3 regions of the Bacillus yunxiaonensis genome follow, and region 3 is predicted to be linked to each of the others. Evidence: riboswitches for the same ligand, from Rfam matches in the RefSeq annotation. Region 3 holds a riboswitch; each other region holds the start of a gene.
The links. Region 3 has a riboswitch for S-adenosylmethionine ahead of WAX78_RS17495 (sugar ABC transporter substrate-binding protein). Riboswitches for the same ligand answer to the same signal wherever they lie in the genome.

Region 1 (3,287 bases), on a different contig from region 3:
GTGATACAAGGTGTCAGCGGCTCGTCATTTTCATCCATGGCAATGACACTATGCATGGCGCTGCTAAATGAAATAAACGATGGTTGTTTATCTGAATGATGTTTTGTTATATTTGAAATCGCCTGCAAAACGGCCTGAAAAATCTCTTCTGGATCTTGTTCCGCTGTGGAAATATCCGGTGTGCGAAGTGGGTAACCAATATTCTCTGTTTGAATGACTTCGCCTTTTTCAGTAAATAATACTGCTTTGGTACTTGTAGTACCGATATCTATACCTAACATATAGCTACTCATGTTCTTGCTCTACTCCTTTAGATAACATTTGTTGTGACATCCAGAGGTCTTCAACTTTCCCTTGCACATCATCAAAGTTTTGATGTAAGGCTTTAATCATGAGGGCTCGATCCTTTGATTCGATTGCTTTTATATAAAGCTCATGATTTTTAATAATCCGTTCAAAGTCTTCGTACTTTTCCTTGAAACGGGTACGCATTGATAAAAGGATTAAGCTTTCCATAACAGGCTTTAAATTATTCCAAATCATGAGGATATGGGAATGCTCAATGGTGCGAATAATCGTTTCATGGAATAAGAGATCTTGATAAGAAAATTCATCAGCATCATGATATTTGATGGCGATTTTCATCATTTCCATAATTTTATTTAGTTCTCTTACTAACTCATTTGTGTCCATCTTTACAAGTCGCTCAAAGATAAACGTTTCTATAAGTAAACGAACATCATATATTTCTTCGATTTCTTTTTCGGTTAAACCAATGACAACTGCGCCCATTCTTTCTAAGCGAATGATATTTTCAGATGCTAGTACTTTTAATGCTTCACGAACGGGTGACCGACTTACAGAAAAATCGGCAGCTAATTTATTTTCAGATAGAATGGTACCGCTTTCAATTTTACCTGCAATAATACGCATTCTCAGTTCGCTCGCAACACGATCACCAGTAGAAGCTTTTGAAAGCCACTTTTCAGGATAAAGAAATTCCCTTGATTCCGTCATAATTCCACCTCATGTTAATCAAGTATACTTGTATACAAGTATTATAACTTAGATTTTTAATTATGCAAGCGCTTTTATGTTGTTTCGTCTAGATGCCCTTCAATACTTGTTCAAGTTTGATGAGAGTTTAAAATAATAAGGAATGATAAACAAACTCTATTTTCCAATTTATATACGGAAAATAAATACTTTTTATTAAGTGAATCTTTCATCAGTGGGGGCATCTCCTACTAATGGTTAGTTGAACTGATTGGGCACATGCCAGCGGTTATCCTCTACCTATCTTCTTTATTCCTTTTTGAATAAGGGGTTTTACTGCCAGCGAATAGCAGGATAAACGAGTAAATAAATTAGGCGGTATTTATAAGTACAGAAACACGTTGACAATTTTTAAATAGATTGATAAGGTTATAAAAAAATATTCTTATCCAGAGAGGTGGAGGGACTGGCCCTACGAAACCTCAGCAACAGGTCTGCTTAAGATACTGTGCTAATTCCAGCGGGTGATGAACCTGATAGATAGGAGGGTACGTTTTTATTTGTCAGCCACGCACTCTTTTATAGAGTGCGTTTTTGTTTTCTCTGGATAGTAGGAAGGAGAGTAAGAATGGAGAACAAAAATAGGAAAGAATTTCAAAGGAAAATGCAAGCACGTCATTTAGTTATGTTATCACTTGGTGGAGTGATTGGAACTGGATTATTTCTAAGTTCAGGTTACACGATTCAACAAGCTGGTCCATTTGGTACAATTCTTTCCTACCTGATTGGTGCACTAGTGGTTTATCTAGTTATGCTGTGTTTAGGTGAGCTTTCCGTACATATGCCTGAAACGGGTGCATTTCATAGTTATGCATCTAAATACATTGGACCAGGGACAGGGTATACCGTAGCTTGGTTGTACTGGTTAACTTGGACTGTTGCTTTAGGCTCTGAATTTACTGCTGCAGGGTTGCTTATGCAGAGATGGTTTCCATCCATCAATGTCTGGATATGGAGTGCCCTTTTTGCCATTTTAATCTTTGGATTAAATGTACTGACAGTTAAATTTTTTGCTGAATCTGAATTTTTATTTGCCTCTATAAAGGTAATAGCTATTGTAATATTTATTGTTTTAGGAGCAGCGGCAATAGTAGGTTTTGTTCCGATGGCTCATTCAAAGTCAGCGCCATTCTTTTCTAACTTTACAAGTACAGGTCTATTTCCTCATGGTGCTTTTGCCATTATAATGACGATGCTTGCCGTTAATTTTGCTTTTTCAGGAACGGAATTAATAGGAATTGCAGCAGGTGAAACAGTGAATCCAGAAACAGCGATACCCAAGGCCATTCGTATTACTTTGTGGAGATTGATTATCTTTTTTGTAGGAACGATCATTGTTTTATCTGCATTATTACCTAGTTCCGATGCAGGAGTATTAGAGAGTCCCTTTGTTGCCGTTCTTGAACGAGTTGGAGTGCCATATTCGGCAGATATTATGAATTTCGTTATACTAACGGCTATTCTATCTGCTGCAAACTCAGGTCTTTATGCCTCTTCTAGAATGCTGTGGTCGCTTGCCAATAAGAACACAATATCTCCTATTTTTGCAAAAATGACAAAACAGGGTGTTCCAATTAATGCGGTCATTTTCAGCATGTTGGGAGGAGCTTTGGCTCTGTTCTCAAGTATCGTGGCACCGGATACTGTGTATATTGTGCTAGTTTCTATTTCAGGTTTAGCAGTGGTTGTAGTTTGGATGAGTATTAGTACTTCGCAGTTCCTATTTCGCAGACAATATGTAAAAGAAGGAAATTCTGTAGATGACTTGGTCTATCGTACACCATTCTATCCGCTGGTACCAATCGCTTCTTTTATCATTTGTTTTGCGTCATGTATCGGGATTGCGTTTGATCCTACACAACGAATTGCTTTATATTGTGGTGTTCCATTTATATTGTTTTGCTACGGAAGTTATTATCTAACACAAAATTTAAAGAAAAGGGGTATAGATTATGTCCAACAAAATCAATCCAATTGATGCTATTTTATCTCAACATTCAATTATGCTGCTTGACGGAGCGCTGGCTACAGAACTGGAGTCACATGGATGTAATTTGGACGATTCCCTTTGGTCAGCACGTGTATTACTTGAGAATCCGGAATTAATTTATCAGGTTCACTCTGACTATTTTCATGCTGGAGCGGACTGTGCCATTACGGCAAGCTATCAAGCTACTGTTGATGGTTTTTCTGTGCGCGGAATACAAGAAAAGGAAGCTTTAGAGTTAATT
Region 2 (3,287 bases), on a different contig from region 3:
ATGACAGTAGCCACAGCATATCCAATACTTGCACCAGCAAATACAATTGGGAAAATATGTCCGCCACGCCAACCTGTAGTTAAACAAACTGCCGTTATACATAACTTTAAAATCCCTGAAAGAAGCAGTATCCCAAATGATAATTCTGTCCATTCATTTACTAATTCTTTTAATTGGTGTTCTCCTGAAAATAGTGTATACGGAAGTATAGTTCCTGCAATCCCTAAAAGAATACCACCTATAATTGCTAATGTTAGTTTATATTCTTGAAAAGGCCGTACTATTTTTTCTAATATATGTTCCACTTTGAAATAAAAATAGCCTACACCAGTGCCTATGCAAATAAGAGGCAGAAAGGCAATCCACTCATGGAGTGCAAAAGATCCTTCTCCAAACTTAACAATAAAAGATCCTCGATTATCGAGTTGACTTAGCAATAAATAAACAGAAAAACCAGCAAAAGTAGTAGCAAGATATACAATAGTCTTTTTCCCTTTAAAAGCTTCAGTGATTTGTGTATCCTCATGTTCGTTTGGAGCTAAATAACCGAATAGCGGTGCATTAAAAATAACACTTAAAGCAGCACTAATCCCAATTTCTGTTAGTTCATGCATTCCTTTTAAAGTAAATGTAAAGCGATCACCAACCCACGTACAAAGGCCACCTATAATCCCAACAAGTGCTGCTTCTGGTCCTAAGCTTGCGCCAAATACTAAAACAATAACAGCTGTTAACGTAGCTTTATGCACAAAATGGTACTCAATTCTGCCTGTTTTCTTATATTCAGCCATGGTCTCTGGCATTAAACGAGGGTATGTACCGAAGTATTTCTGTGACAGGCCGACAAGAATACCACCAATTACTGTTACACAAATTGTGTAATAAGGGGGTAATCCCAATTCTTTAGGTAAATATCCCCAAACAAGCTGAATTCCAGCATTTGTGACAACTAAAAATAACCAGACTACAGCACCAACTATAGCACCTAGGAACATACCGTACATGATGAGTAAATAGTGCATGTTTCTCCTAATAGTCATTCTTTATGCCTCCTTTATGTTACATTCATTATGAAAAAGTAAGAGATTCTAATACGAAAATAGTTGGATAACTAATTCAATATGCATATTATCTTTTTAAGGGAACTACTTATTCAAGATACATTACAAAAATTAGCAATATTATTTTATGAAACTGTAAAACATCTGTAAGTATAATTGCTTTTTTGTATGTGCTTTGATGGTTACTAAAATTAAATGTAACTCTTTAATTTTACATAGTAAGTGAAGTTTTTAAAACGTATTTTTGTCTTTCTTTGGAACATTAATGTTATTTTTATATAGTTTGAATCTTAAGAATAAATAATTAAATTTATTTATACTTTTCGTGAAGATTCAGAAAAATGAATTGACACTAGGAAATATTTGCTATAAAATCAACGGTAATTGCATAAGTCTTATCAAGAATAGGTGGAGGGACCGGGCCCTATGAAACCTTGGCAACAGCCGTAAAGCGGAATTGTGCCAAATCCTGCAGGTATTTCCTGAACGATAAGAAAGGCTACATGTCGAGCGTTTATCTAAACTGCTTCTTTCTTATTTAGGAAAGAAGCAGTTTTTTTATGTTAAAAAAGAAAGGGGATTGAGAAATGAGCAATACAAGGGGAAAAGGAACAATTTGTGTCCAAGGTGGCTATACGCCGAAAAACGGTGAACCGCGTGTTTTACCGCTTTATCAAAGCACGACGTATAAATACGATACATCTGATGATTTAGCAGCTCTCTTTAATTTAGAGGCAGAAGGTTATATTTATACTCGTATTGGTAACCCAACGCTTGCAGCATTTGAGCAGAAACTGACAGAGTTAGAAGGCGGCGTCGGTGCGGTTGCAACTGCATCAGGGCAAGCTGCAATTATGTTAGCGATATTAAATATTTGCGGCAGCGGTGATCACCTTCTTTGCTCATCAACAGTATACGGCGGTACGTTTAACTTATTTGCAGTTAGTCTGCGGAAACTTGGCATTGAGGTTACTTTCTTTAATCCAAACTTAACTGCTGATGAAATTGTTGCCCTTGCAAATGAGAAAACAAAGCTTGTGTATGCAGAATCGCTTGGAAATCCAGCGATGAATGTTCTTAACTTTAAAGAGTTTTCTGATGCGGCAAAAGAGCTTGAGGTGCCATTTATCGTCGACAATACGTTAGCGACGCCGTATTTATGTCATGCTTTTGAACATGGTGCAAACATTGTCGTTCATTCTACAACGAAATATATTGATGGTCATGCAAGCTCACTTGGCGGTATTGTCATTGATGGCGGTAATTTCGATTGGAGTAAATTTCCTGAATTTGTTGAACCAGATCCAAGTTATCATGGTGTGAGTTATGTGGAAAGATTCGGGCAAGCGGCATACATTGTGAAAGCTCGTGTGCAGTTATTAAGAGATTATGGAAATTGTATGAGTCCATTCAATGCGTATGTAAGTAATATTGGCTTAGAAACGTTGCATCTTCGTATGGAGCGTCATAGTCAAAACGCATTAGCTGTTGCACAGTGGTTATCGCAGCATGAACGCGTTGAGTGGGTCAATTATCCAGGACTTAAAGATAATGAAAATTATGCATTAGCACAAAAATATTTACCGAAAGGCGCGAGTGGTGTTTTAACGTTTGGAGTAAAGGGGGGGATTGAATCTGCTAAGCAATTTATTGCAAATGTGAAGCTCGCAGCATTGGTGACGCATGTTGCAGATGCAAGAACTTGTGTGATTCATCCTGCAAGCACAACGCACCGTCAGCTTAGTGAAGAGCAGCAGCGTCTGGCAGGTGTAACGCCTGATTTAATTCGGTTATCTGTTGGTATTGAAGATGCGGCGGATATTATTGCTGATTTAGCAGAAGCCCTTTCTGGAGGAAAACAGTATGCCGATCATCATTGCTAAAGATTTACCCGCTCGTAAAGTATTACAAAATGAAAATATTTTCGTGATGACGAAAGAACGAGCAGAAACACAAGATATCCGTGCTTTGAAGATTGCTATTTTAAATTTGATGCCAACAAAGCAAGAAACTGAAACGCAGTTGCTTCGTTTAATTGGAAATACGCCGCTTCAGCTCGATGTACATTTACTTCATATGGAATCTCATACATCAAGAAATGTGGCACAGGAGCATTTAACAAGTTTCTATAAAACATTTCGAGATATTGAAGGAGAAAAATTTGACGGGTTGATCATTACTGGTGCCCCGGTTGAAACACTTCCTTTTGAAGAGGTAGATTATTGG
Region 3 (3,287 bases):
TTCATGTTCATCTAAATAAGCAATCGCTATATTCGCACCCTCTTTTGCAAAAGCAATCGCTACTGCTCGGCCAATTCCGCTATCCCCCCCTGTAATAAGTGCATATTTCCCTTGCAACTTCCCACTTCCTTTATACCTCTCATCTATACATTTTGGGCGTGGATTCATGATTTTCTCAATTCCCGGCTGTTTCTCTTGATGTTGCGGTGGCAATGTTTTCTTTGGTTGTTCTTGTTGTGTCATACAGAAAAACCTCCTTATCATATGTCCTTCTTATGATGTGCGAAATCAAAAAATATACTTATTCTTACAAAAACGAAATATATGCGCAAAAAAGACGTTTAATATTCGAAATTTCATCATAAAATACAGAGAAATATGAAGTTTTTTATACAAAACTCTTGCAAAAAAATAACATAACGAATATTATATATAACTGTTGTGACAATTATTCGTAAAAAGAAAGGATGTTTTTATGTTTAACCTTTCAAAACATCAAACTTCTATTAAAACTGAAATTATGGCTGGTATTATTACCTTCTTAACAATGGCATATATTATTGTCGTAAACCCTGTCATCCTTGGTGATGCAGGCGTTCCATTTGAACAAGCATTTACAGCGACAATCATCGCCGCTGTTGTTGGAACATTATGTATGGCACTCTTTGCAAATTTACCAATTGCAATTGCACCAGGTATGGGTTTAAATGCTTACTTTGCTTACTCTGTTGTAAAAACTCATGAAGGTATGACATTTGCAATTGCTTTCTCTGCTGTATTCGTAGCAGGTATGATTTTAATTTTGCTATCATTAACTTCTTTCCGTACAAAATTACTGGAAGCTATTCCTGAAAATTTAAGACACGCAATTACAGCTGGTATCGGTTTATTTATCGCATTTATCGGCTTACGTCTGACAGGCATTGTTACGAAGCATCCCTCAAATTTGGTTGGGCTTGGGGACCTTCACTCTCCGCCTGTCTTGCTTGCTTTGGCTGGACTTGCTATTACGTTAGTACTTATGTCTTTAAACGTAAATGGCGCATTATTTATCGGTATGTTATTAACAGGAGTTATCGCTTACTTTACTGGACAATTAACGTTTTCAAACGGAATTACATCTCTGCCAGGTTTACCTGAAGGCGTAATTGTTTCCAATCCAATCACAGCGTTTTCTGATGTAATTAACTACGGATTATATGGCGTTGTCTTCTCGCTCCTCCTTGTAACATTATTCGATACAACAGGTACATTACTTGGAGTTGCACAGCAAGGTGGATTTATGAAAGATGGAAAACTTCCAAATTCCGGACGCGCCCTTCTTTCAGATTCTATCTCAGCAACGATTGGCTCAATGTTCGGTACAACACCAACGACTGCCTATATTGAATCTTCTGCTGGCGTTGCAGCTGGTGGCCGTACAGGTTTAACAACACTAACTGTTGCGATATTATTTGCAGTAGCTGCATTCTTTGGCCCGCTTGTCGGCGCAGTATCTGGTGTTGCCGCTATTACATCTCCATCATTAATTATTGTTGGTAGTTTAATGATGGGCGCAGTTCGTCACATTGATTGGGATGCATTTGATGAAGCTTTCCCAGCATTTTTAGTCATTTTAACTATGCCGCTTACATCAAGCATTGCAACAGGTATTGCACTCGGCTTCATTTCATACCCGCTTATGAAAATGGCAAAAGGGCAATTCCGTGCAGTTCATCCACTTGTGTACGTATTTGGTATTTTGTTCGCTTATCAGTTAGTATTCTTACCACATTAAGCTTCCTCTTTATGAGGAAGTTTTTTTATAAAAAAGATTTGACACTTATATATAAATGTGGAATAATTCGAACTAGTTAAATATTTGATGTCTTATCAAGAGCAGGTGGAGGGATGAGCCCTACGAAGCCCGGCAACCGACCCATAAATGGGCACGGTGCTAATTCTTACAACACGCATATGTGTTGAGAGATAAGAGAAATGTGATAAGACGTCTTTTCTATGAAAAGGCGTTTTTTATTTCCTCTCCCTCCCCGCTCTTGTAAATTGGGGAGGGATTTTTTTATGAAGAAATTATGTTCAATCTTATTAATTATTCTATTATTCACATTAACAGCCTGTAAAAGCGAACAAGATGCTGTTTCAACACAACAACAACAAACAGCTACAAAAGAAACAACTTCAAAACAAGAAACTTCACAAACGGAAATTCCAAAACAAGTACAAAAACCTTTAAAAGTTGCTTTAATTATGCAAATGTCTATTGGCACTTTCTCTTCTCAATATATTGAAGGAGTAAAAAAGCAAATTGAACAATTCGGCGGAAGCGTTCAAGTGTACAACTCCGATAACGATTTAGCAAAGATGGCTGCCAATTTAGATGCTGCTATTAACGCAAAAGTGGATGGAATTTTAATTGATCATGGGCGCTCTGAAGCATTAAAACAAGGTGTAGAAAAAGCATTACAAGCAAATATTCCCGTCGTAGCATTCGATAACGATTTACGTTTACCTGGTGTTACTGTTATTGATCAAGATGACTATAGCCTCGCATGGAAATCGTTAAAAACACTAGCTGAAGATTTAAATGGAAAAGGAAATATTGCCGTTGTATGGGTTGGCGGATTTGCTCCTATGGAACACCGCAGTGTCATTATCGATGCCTTTTACAAACGTTACCCAAACATAAAAGAAGTAGCCCGCTTTGGTACAGCTAGTAACAATACCGCTCTAGATACGCAAGCACAAGTAGAAGCATTGCTAAAAAAATATCCAAAAAAAGGAGAGTTAAATGCTATTTTTGCCGCTTGGGATGAATTTGCAAAGGGTGCAGTAAAAGCACTAGAACAAGCAGGCCGAACAGATATAAAAGTATACGGTATTGATTTAAGCAACGAAGATTTACAACTCATGCAAAAATCAAATTCTCCATGGGTCGCAACAGCTGCTACAGATCCAGCTGAAGTAGGGAAAGTACAAGTACGCTTCTTATATCAAAAGATTGCAAGAGAACATACGCCAGATATTTATTCATTAGAACCACACCTTGTAAAGAAAAGTAATTTACCGACTGAAAATGTAGCAATGGAACAGCTATCGAAATACATAAACGGCTGGGGCAACTCAAAAGATGCTTACTCACCTTGGATGAATAAATTAGAGAAGGAGAAGAAATAATGACATTTTCACTCCAAAACATTACACATCATTATACAGATGTCCCGGTATTACAAGATGTTTCTATGACGATTAAAAAAGGACAAATACACGCGTTACTAGGAATGAACGGA

Region 1: another riboswitch for S-adenosylmethionine. It lies ahead of mmuP (S-methylmethionine permease); the one in region 3 lies ahead of WAX78_RS17495 (sugar ABC transporter substrate-binding protein).
Region 2: another riboswitch for S-adenosylmethionine. It lies ahead of WAX78_RS09810 (bifunctional O-acetylhomoserine aminocarboxypropyltransferase/cysteine synthase); the one in region 3 lies ahead of WAX78_RS17495 (sugar ABC transporter substrate-binding protein).

The regions. Positions count from the first base shown of each region.
Region 1 covers NZ_JBAWSV010000007.1:171,933-175,219, reverse strand. Annotated here, with positions in the region: gene gntK (gluconokinase) at 1-293, opposite strand, end outside; gene gntR (gluconate operon transcriptional repressor GntR) at 286-1,017, opposite strand; SAM riboswitch class I at 1,439-1,543, shown strand; gene mmuP (S-methylmethionine permease) at 1,625-3,034, shown strand; gene mmuM (homocysteine S-methyltransferase) at 3,009-3,287, shown strand, end outside.
Region 2 covers NZ_JBAWSV010000003.1:88,524-91,810, forward strand. Annotated here, with positions in the region: gene WAX78_RS09805 (chloride channel protein) at 1-1,040, opposite strand, end outside; SAM riboswitch class I at 1,454-1,557, shown strand; gene WAX78_RS09810 (bifunctional O-acetylhomoserine aminocarboxypropyltransferase/cysteine synthase) at 1,649-2,944, shown strand; gene metA (homoserine O-acetyltransferase MetA) at 2,925-3,287, shown strand, end outside.
Region 3 covers NZ_JBAWSV010000006.1:25,977-29,263, reverse strand. Annotated here, with positions in the region: gene WAX78_RS17505 (SDR family oxidoreductase) at 1-243, opposite strand, end outside; gene WAX78_RS17500 (NCS2 family permease) at 476-1,777, shown strand; SAM riboswitch class I at 1,867-1,975, shown strand; gene WAX78_RS17495 (sugar ABC transporter substrate-binding protein) at 2,062-3,174, shown strand; gene WAX78_RS17490 (sugar ABC transporter ATP-binding protein) at 3,171-3,287, shown strand, end outside.